2 regions of the Shewanella spartinae genome follow, and region 2 is predicted to be linked to the other one. Evidence: predicted binding sites of a transcription regulator. Region 2 holds the regulator's gene; the other holds the start of a gene.
The links. The regulator sigma-54, encoded in region 2, starts transcription at its own class of promoters, with help from an activator protein. The targets are predictions, from matches to a motif close to GTTGGCACGNNNNTNGNNT.

Region 1 (5,336 bases), 1.4 Mb from region 2:
CACCTTATCCAGCTCTTTCTCGGCGCTCGCCAACAGGGCCAGGCTCTGCTCGGCCGGATAGGCCTCCTCGAAATCGAGGCGAATCAGCTGCTGATTACGCGACATCACCCTGAGCTTGGTGATAGTGGGAAGCTCAGCAACTGTGTGCCACTTAGGCACGACGCCAAGCGCCTCTATGCCCTGGGTCAGGGCCGCGGCGGTTTCATCTTCACCCACTATGCCCGCCAGGCTCACCTGACCGCCCAGGGTGGCGATATTCAAGGCCACGTTGGCCGCCCCGCCGGGTCTGTCTTCAATTTGATTCACTCGTACCACGGGCACAGGCGCCTCGGGCGAAATGCGCCCCGTAGGACCGCTCCAGTATCTGTCTAACATCACATCACCGACGACCAGAACGTTTGCTTTTTCGAAAGCTGGCAGAGAAATCTTCATATGGCACTTATCTTTTTGCGAAAATTAATCCCTGATTATACCTAATTTTCCCAACAAATTGAGTTAGAATAAGCAGTAATTTTTGTAAACCCCATAGGGTCAACCGTGGTCGAAAACGCTCAATTCTCCGCTCAATTTTTCCATCCCAAGTATTGGCTCATCTGGTTAGGTGTCGGCTTTATGCGTCTGACCCAGCTGCTGCCCCTGCGGGCCCAGATGAAATTGGGACAAGGCATAGGCCGCCTGGCCATGGCGATAGCCGGCAGTCGCGTCAATACCGCCAAGCGCAATATAGCACTCTGTTTCCCCGAGATGAGCCAGGCCGAGCAGCAGCAACTCTTGACCCGCAACTTCGAAGAGACGGGCAAGGCGATCTTCGACATCGCCAACGCCTGGTGGTGGAGTGACGAGCGCATTCAGCGCCACATGACCATTAAAGGCCGCGAGCATGTTGAGCAGACCCTGGCCGCCGGACAGGGCGTGATCCTCTTCGCCGTACACTGTCTACCTCTGGAGATGGGCGCTCGCATCTTTGGCCAGTTTCAGCCGGGCATAGGCGTCTACCGCCCCCACAACAATCCGCTGATGGAATACCTTCAGGTTAAGGGACGTCTGCGCTCCAACAAGGGGCTGGTGCCCAAGCGGGATCTCAGACAGATGGTGCGCAGCCTGCGCAATCCCGATGTGATCTGGTATACGGCGGATCAAGATTTCGGCCGTTCCAGCGCCGTCTTTATCCCCTTCTTCGCCGTGCCTGAGGCCGCGACTATCACGGGAGCCACCACCCTAGCCAAACTCGGCAAGGCCAAGGTGCTGCCCTTCATTGTGGTGCGAAACGAAGATGACAAGGGTTACACCATAGAGATACAAGCGCCGCTAAAAGACTTCCCCGGCGAAAACGAGCTGGAAGATGCGAAGCGGGGTAACCGCATCATAGAAACGATCATCGAACGCAGCCCAGCCCAATACATGTGGCTGCACAGACGCTTCAAGACCCGTCCCAATAAGGATGACCCGTCGCTCTATCGTTAACCCGACTGCGAAAGGGTTAGTCGCTCGGTAAAGCCAGCCATTTAGGCTGGCTTTTTTATTTGCCGCACATCTCCCCATAACCCAACAAGTATCAAATCGACACAGACAAAACACACACTGTCCTTTTGACATTCAGTGTCATTTCTACACTTATGTGAGATTGTCATTATGACAATTTAATAAGACACTAATATAGGCTTATTTGCAAATAATCAATAACTTACAAGTATGGCACGTTAGCTGCTATAGCAGGGTACTCCACACCTACAATATATTGCGCTGAGAGGCTCTATGAATAAACAACGGCTAACGGCGATAGCACTCTTGATAGTACTTATCGCTTCCTTCTCTGTACTGCTGAGCATAGGCAGTCAGATTTATCGCGAAAAACCCCCAATCCCCACCGCCTTTACCGATGTGCAGGGTCAACCTCTGTTCACCCAAAACGATATAGAGCGTGGTCAACTGGTTTGGCGCTCTATGGGCGGACACCAGCTAGGCTCTATCTGGGGTCACGGCTCTTACGTCGCCCCAGACTGGACCGCCGACTGGCTGCACCGTGAGGCGCAGGCCTGGTTAGATATCACCGCCAAGGCGCAGTATGGCAGAAGCTTCAACGAGCTGGACTCTATCAAACAGGCCGGTCTTGAGCAGTCGCTGCGTGACGACCTACGTCGCAACACCCTGACTACCTCGGCCAATGGCGAGATACGCATCAGCCTGTCTGAAACCCGTATTCAGGCCATCGGCCAGGTATCAGACCACTATCTGTCTCTGTTTGGCGACGATCCTGAGCTCTCTACTCTGCGCGAACAGTATGCGATGAAGGAAGGCACAGTGCCTGACCTTGAGCGTCGCCAACAGCTCAACGCCTTCCTCTTCTGGGGCGCCTGGGCCGCCATCACAGAGCGTAAAGGACAAGAGTATACCTACACCAACAACTGGCCTTTCGATCCGCAGCTGGGTAACACCCCAACCTCAGACAACATCGTCTGGTCTATCCTGAGTATCGTCACCCTGATCGCTGGTATCGGCGCCCTAGTGTGGCACCACGCCTCTGGCAAGCATGAAGAGCTGCCTAAGCCAGCCGAGCAAGATCCTCTGTTCCTTAAGAAGCCTACCGCCTCACAGAAGGCCGTGGGTAAGTATTTCGTCACCGCGGTCGGCCTCTTCCTGCTGCAGATCCTCTTAGGAGGCGTGACGGCGCACTACGCGGTAGAAGGGCAAAACTTCTACGGCATCCCACTGGCAGAGATACTGCCCTACTCGGTTACCCGTACCTGGCATACCCAGCTAGCGGTATTCTGGATCGCCACCGCCTGGCTCGGCACAGGCCTCTACATAGCGCCTGCGCTATCTGGATATGAGCCTAAGTTCCAACGCCTGGGCGTCAACGTCCTCTGGGTAGCATTGGTTGTTGTGGTACTGGGCTCTATGGCCGGTGAATGGATCGGCGTACAGCAGTACTTCGACCTGGATACCAACTTCCTCTTCGGCCACCAAGGCTATGAATATATCGACCTCGGCCGTGTCTGGCAGGTACTGCTACTGGCTGGCCTGTTGATCTGGCTAACCCTGGTCACCGCCGCCATGCGCCCAGCCCTTAAGATTCAAGGCGAGATGCGCCCTGTGATCTGGGTACTGTACGCCTCGTGTGTCGCCATCGGCCTGTTCTACGGTGCAGGCCTATTCATGGGCAAACACACCAACCTGGCCATCGCCGAATACTGGCGCTGGTGGGTCGTTCACCTATGGGTTGAAGGCTTCTTCGAGACCTTTGCGACCTCGGTGATCGCCCTGATGTTGGTGCGTCTGGGACTCATCCGTGCCCGCAGCGCCAACGGCGCCGTACTATTCGCCACGGTTATCTTCCTCACCGGTGGTCTTATCGGTACCCTGCACCACCTCTACTTCACAGGTACACCAACGGGTGTGATCGCCTGGGGCGCCATTTTCTCAGCACTGGAAGTGGTTCCGCTAGCCCTCATCGGCTTCGAAGCCATCGAGAGTTACCGTATGCGTAACGCCAGCCCTTGGATGATCCGCTACAAGTGGGCCATCATGTTCTTCGTGGCTACCGCCTTCTGGAACTTAGTGGGTGCCGGCGTGCTGGGCTTCCTGATCAACCCACCTATCTCGCTCTACTTCATCCAGGGTCTAAACACCACCGCGACCCACGGCCACGCCGCCTTCATGGGTGTGTACGGCATGCTGGGTGTGGGCCTGATGCTCTTCTGTCTGCGCGGTCTCACAGGCCAGATCCAGTGGAGCGACAAGCTGCTTAAGGGTGCCTTCTGGAGCCTGAATATCGGTCTGGCGGCCATGGTCTTCATGTCACTGCTGCCTGTGGGCCTGACCCAGTTCTTCGCCGTCATCGAAAATGGCTACTGGTTCGCCCGCTCACCAGAGGTGATCCACAGCCCACTGGTTGAAACCTTGGTATGGATGCGTGTCCCTGGTGACGTCATCTTCGGTGCAGGCGGCCTGTTCCTCGGCGCCTTCCTGTTCGACATCATCAGAAAAGCCATTGGCGCCAAAGGCACTCAGGCCATTGCCGATGCGCCGCTGTCGGCCAACGCATAACGCCTGACATCACTCTACAAAGGGGTCATATCGACCCCTTTTTACTCTCACAACAAGTGTAAAAATGACAATAAACATTACTGTTAAATTGACATATACTAATTCCTAGTACAGCCGCAGCCTGCCGATGAAGAAGGATGTCCCTTGGCACTGGCGCGATATTTCGGAGACCCCATGGCATTAAGTCAAACCCAATTAACGCGGATGGCGTTAGATATCACCTCGGGATTGTCCAATCATGACAGGTTCTCACGCCTGCTCGACACCATCAGGGAAAGCATGCAGTGCGACGCCGCCGCGCTGCTGGAGTTTAAGGGTCAGCAGTTTACCCCATTGGCCATCAACGGCCTGAGCCCAGATGTACTTGGCCGCCGCTTCGTGCTCCATGAACACCCAAGACTGGAGGCCATCGCCCGCGCCGGTGATGTGGTGCGCTTTCCCGCCGACAGCGATCTGCCCGATCCCTACGACGGCCTAATCCCCAACCAGGGGGATAACCTCACGGTACACGCCTGTATCGGCCTGCCACTGCTGGCCGATGGCAGCCTGATAGGCGCCGTCACCATTGATGGCTTCGATCCGGATCAGTTTAAGTCTTTCACCAACGAGCAGCTACGGGGGATCAGCGCCATCGCCTCGGCGTCGCTCAACAACGCCCTACTGATCGACAAGCTAGAGAAGCAGGCGCTGCAGGCCCAATGGGACAAGGGCGACAGCACCAGCCAGAGTAAGGAAGGCACCAAGGAGATCATCGGCCAGTCACAGGTGATGAACAACCTCAAGCAGGAGATCGCCGTGGTGGCGCCGACGGATCTCAACGTACTCATCATGGGCGAGACGGGCACAGGTAAGGAGTTGATCGCCCATGAGATCCATCAGGGCTCCATGCGCGCCGGCCAGCCGCTGGTCTACCTCAACTGCGCCGCCCTGCCCGAATCTGTGGCCGAGAGCGAGCTGTTCGGTCATGTCAAAGGGGCCTTTACTGGCGCCGTCAGCAATCGCAGCGGCAAGTTCGAGATGGCCGACAAGGGCTCGCTGTTTCTCGATGAGATAGGCGAGTTGCCGCTGACCCTACAGGCTAAACTGCTGAGGGTGCTGCAATATGGCGATCTGCAAAGAGTCGGCGACGATCGCAGCCTCAAGGTGGATGTGAGAATCATCGCCGCCACCAACAAGAATCTGAAGAACGAGGTGCTGGCAGGACGCTTTCGCGCCGACCTCTATCACAGACTCAGCGTCTTCCCGCTGATCGCGCCGCCACTGAGAGAGCGTGAGCAGGACATCACCCT
Region 2 (5,336 bases):
GCGGTGTCTTCCGGGTAGGAAAGGGCTTGCTCTACCCTGGCCCTGTCTTGCGCCGTCATCGACTGCAACACCTGATTGAAGACGCTGTCGGGTAGGCTACGCAGTATGTAGGCCAGATCGTCCGTGTCCATGCCTTCGGCCGCTTTGGCGACGCGCTCTGGGCTCATCTGAGTGATCAGGGTATCTTTGAGCTCTTCGCCCAGCTCGTCGAGGATCTCCCCCGTGTGCTGCTGATCGATTAGCTGCCAGAGCACCTGACGGGTGCGCGGTGGTGAAGATTCCAGGATAAAGGCGATATCAGAGGCGGCCATGTCGTGCAGCATGCTGCGCACATGGACAAACATGCCGCTGCCTAAGGCTTGAGTGAGCTGATTAAGGCGTTGATCTGTGGTTTCACTATCTAACAATTCGATCGGCATAGCTCCTCCTTTGGCAGTTGATTGAACGGCTTGGGTGGTAGGCTTGTAAGTCTATGATAAGTATAGGACGAAATTAAGCGGGCACCGCAAAGCGAGCCGATTATACGGCCTCATCGAATTTGGCGTCAATAAGGGCGCTGATAGCATCCAGGGCCGCCTGGGCATCTTTGCCTTCGCTGGTGATGGTGATGGTTTTACCCATGCCGGTTTCGAGCATCAGGAGGCCGAGTACACTGGCGGCAGAGGCCTGTTTATCGCCCTGGATCAGGGTGACCTCGGCGTCGAACTTGGCGGCGAGCACCGCCAGCTTGGTCGCCGCTCTGGCGTGCAGGCCCAACTTGTTGCAGATGGTCAGCTCGCGAGCCAACTTAGTCATGCTTTAGCTCTCGGTGGCGCGCCTGAACCTTATGCTTGCCCTTGTTGAACAGCTTGGCGAGCTGGTCGGTCACATAAACAGATCTGTGTTGGCCGCCGGTGCAGCCGATGGCGATGGTGAGGTAGCTGCGGTTATTGCGCTCCAGGTGTGGCAACCAGGTTTCCAGCAGGTTTTCGATCTGCCAGATGAACTTGTTGACCAGTGGCTGCTGACTCAGAAACTGCTGCACTGGCTCATCCAGGCCGGTCAGAGGCCTTAGCTCAGGTTCCCAATGGGGATTGGGCAGGAAGCGCACGTCGAACATGAAGTCGGCTTCGGTCGGCATGCCATATTTAAAGCCGAAGGACTCGAAGTTGATCACTAGCTCCTTGTCGACCGTGCCCAGCAGGATCTCGCGCACCTTGTCGCTCAACTCATAGATGTTGAGGTTAGAGGTGTCGATATAGTGATCCACGAGTTTGGCTATGGGGTCGAGCAACTTGCCCTCGAGCTGAATTGCCTCCTTGAGGGAGACCTTAGAGCGTGACAGCGGGTGTAGTCTGCGGGTCTCGCTATAGCGCTTGAGCAGCACATTGTCGCTTGAGTTCAGGAAGAAACTTAAGATTTCGGTATCTTTGGGGAGCTTGGCCAGCTGTTTTTCCAGCTGGATCTCTTCGCTGGGCATGTTGCGTACATCGACGCTGATGGCCACGAGATCGCTGCGTCCCTTGAGCTGCTCCAGCAGGGATTCCATCATCTGCAAGGGCAGATTGTCGACACAGTAGTAGCCTAGATCTTCTAGGACCCTGAGTGCGACGGATTTTCCCGATCCTGAGCGTCCGGATACCAAAACCAATTTCATTGGGTGATCACCTGATAGAGTTCGGATTCATCTTGGGTCTTTCTTAGCTGCTTCATGATCGCCTTATCATTGAGCTTCTCGGCCATAGCGGCCAGGGTGCTAAGATGTTGCTCGCATTGATCTGCGGGCACCAATAACGCAAAAAGGATATCGACGGGCTGATTGTCAATGGCATCGAATGCGATTGGTTCAGCACATTTCACCAGTACGGCCACGGGTTGATCTATGTTAGTCAGCCGTCCGTGAGGAATCGCGATACCATTGCCTATACCTGTGCTGCCCATTTTCTCTCGAGCCAGAAGGCTTTCAAATATTTCTTGAGAGGAGAGGGTGGGGTACTGGACAGCGGCTAAGTCGCTGATAAGCTCCAGTACCTTTTTCTTACTGCCCGGAGTGGCGCAGGTGGTGCACTCCGGCCGCAGGATGGTACTCAGTTCCATCGTTAATGTTTAGTAAGCTTCTCTTTGTGTTTAATGACCTGACGATCGAGTTTGTCAATCAGGGAGTCTATCGCGGCATACATGTCCGCATGTTCGGATGTTGCGAACACTTCTCCGCCACGGAGATGTAACTTTGCCTCAACCTTCTGTTGCAACTTTTCGACATTTAATACAACGTGCACATTATTGATCTGATCGAAATGACGTTCAAGCTTTGTGAATTTCTCTTCGATGTAGCTTCGTAGAGATTGGGTGATCTCGATATGGTGCCCAGTCAGGTTTATTTGCATAAAGATAGTCCTCCAGTTTCCAGGTTTGTTTTATAAGCTCTTGCGCTGATTCGAGGGCGGTATAAGCATTGCCTCGCGATACTTGGCAATGGTGCGTCTAGCCACCTTAATCCCCTGTTCGGCCAAGAGTTGAGCCATCTTGCTGTCGCTCAATGGCTTTTTCTGGTTTTCCGCAGCAACCAGCTTCTTGATGAAGGCACGTATTGCTGTAGAAGAGCACTCTCCGCCATCGTCGGTACCGACGTGACTGGAGAAGAAGTATTTAAGCTCGAAGATCCCTCTCGGGGTATGCATATATTTTTGCGTGGTCACACGCGAGATGGTGGATTCATGCATCTCCACCGCCTCGGCGATGTCGTTCAGTACCATGGGCTTCATTGCCTCTTCGCCAAATTCGAAGAAGCCTTGCTGGAAGTCGACGATACAGTTGGTCACCTTGAGCAGGGTCTCGTTGCGACTCTCCAGGCTCTTGAGGAACCATTTGGCTTCCTGCAGGTGGCCGCGAATAAACTGGCCATCCGCCTGACTCTTAGTGCTGCGGGCCATGGCGGCATACTGCTGATTGACGTTGATCTTGGGCATGCTGTCTGGGTTAAGCTCGACCACCCAGCGTCCCTTCTTCTTGGTGACGGTCACATCCGGGATCACGTACTCGTCGCGGCTGGCGGTGATGGCGAGGCCGGGACGGGGATTCAGGGTCTGTATCAGGGCGATGGCATCCCTCAGCTCATCTTCCTTGAGCTTGGTCTTGCGCATCAGCAGACGGAAGTCGCGTCCGGCGATGAGATCCAGGTGCTCCTTGATCAGCATACGGGCGTTAGCGATGTGTGGGGTATCGTCGCTGTATTGGGCCAGCTGAATGGTCAGACATTCGCTGAGATCACGGGCGGCCACACCAATAGGGTCGAAGTGTTGTACCCGTTTGAGCACCGCCTCTACCTCGTCGAGTTCGATCTCAGGGTCGCCCATGGCCTCGAGAATATCTTCACAGGTCTGGGTGAGGTAACCGCGTTCGTCGATGGCGTCGATGATGGCGGTGGCGATGGCCAGATCGTTATCGGAAAAAGGGGTCAGGTTCTTCTGCCATTCCAGGTGTTCGTAAAGACCTTCGCTGGTCTCGCCCTGAAAAGGCATGTCGTCGTCGCGCATGGCGCCCGAGCTTGAGTTTGGCGAGGCAGTGTAGACCTCATCCCAGGTGGTATCCACCGGCAGCTCGTCTGGCATTGAGTCTTGAGTCAGGGCGTCTGAGGTCTCGACCCCTGAGTTATCCTGGCTCGAATCCAGCTCTATCTTGTCGTCGTACTTGTTGTCGAAGCTGTCGCCGACGCTATCGTCTTGCAGCTCGATGCTGGCGCTCTCCTGCTCTTCATCCAACTCCAGTAGCGGGTTGGATTCTAATGCTTGCTGGATCTCCTGCTGCAACTCTAATGACGACAACTGCAACAGACGTATGGCCTGTTGTAGCTGGGGCGTCATGGTGAGATGCTGACCCATTTTGAGCTGAAGTGACGCTTTCATCGTACTGCTATTCCCTTGTTTCTAATTATAAAATGAGAAAGCTCTGGCTATATGTGCCGGACAAATATATCGGATAGTGCCTAAGGCCACAATTAACGCGTGGTTTTTCCTCTGTGGCCCCATTATAAGATTAACTATAGCTTGAATTGTTCACCTAAGTACACTGCTCGTACTTGCTGGTTGTCTAAGATTTCGGCGGGTGTGCCCTCGGCGATTAGATTACCATGGCTGACGATATAGGCTTTCTCACAGACGTCTAATGTTTCGCGCACGTTATGGTCGGTGATCAACACCCCCAGGCCGCGATTCTTGAGCTGCTCGATGATCTTCTTGATGTCGATAACCGAGATGGGATCGACCCCGGCGAACGGCTCGTCGAGAAGAATAAACTTAGGGTTGGCGGCAAGCGCCCTGGCGATCTCCACCCGGCGACGTTCACCGCCCGAGAGCGCCATGCCGTGGCTGTCACGGATATGGGTGATGTGAAACTCTTCCAGCAGGTGTTCCAGCTCCTCTTCGCGGCCATCGTTATTAAGATCGCTGCGGGTCTGGAGCACGGCCATGATGTTGTCCCGCACCGAGAGCTTACGGAAGATACTGGCTTCCTGGGGCAGGTAGCCTATGCCTTTGCGGGCGCGCAGGTGCATGGGGTCTAGCGTCAGGTCGTCATCGTCGATGAAGATGCGGCCCTTGTCGCTCTGTACCAGGCCGACGACCATGTAAAAGGTGGTGGTCTTGCCGGCGCCGTTTGGCCCCAGCAGGCCGACGATCTGCCCGGTCTTTACCGTGAGGCTCACGTCTTGGACAACGGCACGACTCTTATAGCTCTTGGCGAGGTTCTCCGCCTTCAAGATCAGGTCTGTCATTGTTTTTCCTGTTCTGGTTTCTTCTCGGGCTTCTGCTCTGGCTGGATCTGTTCCTGATAGTTCTCAGGCTGAATGATGGTGATCACTCTGTCTTTGCCTGTGCTCTCGGCGATCAGCTGTTGCTGCTCTATGTTGTAGCGGATCTGTGAGCCCGTGACCTGGCTGCCTTCCTGTTCCAGGGTGGCGTCGCCGATCAGTGTCAGGGTGCGGCTGGAAAGCTCGTAACGTATCTCCTTGGCGCTGGCCGAGGCTGGACGGCCATCTTCCATCACCTGAGAGTAGGTGGCCGGATTACCGGTGGCGATCAGTATTTTGCCGCTGTTCTTCTCTTTGCTGAAGGCGCGTAGTTCACTGGCCAATATCTTGATTGAGCCTTGGGTGACCTCGACCGGACCGTGGAAGATGATCTGGTTGTTCTTAATGTCGGCTTCCTGGCTGGCGGCAGAGATCTTAACCTCTTGCAGCAGGTCGTTCACCTTGGCATAGGCGCCAACACTGACCAGGGGCAGCAGGCCCGCAAGAATAAGGCTATTTAGTTTCATATGTTCCTTCTACCTGACTCGTCAGTTTGATATTTTGGGCGTTG

Region 1: a site for sigma-54 is predicted at 1,692-1,710, ahead of K0I31_RS03345 (nitric-oxide reductase large subunit). Genes of this name have one in related genera too.

Annotation. Positions count from the first base shown of each region.
Region 1 is NZ_CP080418.1:740,123-745,458, reverse strand. It holds gene hldE (bifunctional D-glycero-beta-D-manno-heptose-7-phosphate kinase/D-glycero-beta-D-manno-heptose 1-phosphate adenylyltransferase HldE) at 1-432, opposite strand, end outside; gene K0I31_RS03350 (LpxL/LpxP family Kdo(2)-lipid IV(A) lauroyl/palmitoleoyl acyltransferase) at 538-1,464, shown strand; gene K0I31_RS03345 (nitric-oxide reductase large subunit) at 1,756-4,047, shown strand; gene norR (nitric oxide reductase transcriptional regulator NorR) at 4,222-5,336, shown strand, end outside.
Region 2 is NZ_CP080418.1:3,958,849-3,964,184, reverse strand. It holds gene mgtE (magnesium transporter) at 1-419, opposite strand, end outside; gene K0I31_RS17135 (HPr family phosphocarrier protein) at 520-795, opposite strand; gene rapZ (RNase adapter RapZ) at 788-1,636, opposite strand; gene ptsN (PTS IIA-like nitrogen regulatory protein PtsN) at 1,633-2,076, opposite strand; gene hpf (ribosome hibernation promoting factor) at 2,079-2,366, opposite strand; gene K0I31_RS17115 (RNA polymerase factor sigma-54) at 2,397-3,884, opposite strand; gene lptB (LPS export ABC transporter ATP-binding protein) at 4,019-4,750, opposite strand; gene lptA (lipopolysaccharide transport periplasmic protein LptA) at 4,747-5,292, opposite strand; gene lptC (LPS export ABC transporter periplasmic protein LptC) at 5,279-5,336, opposite strand, start outside.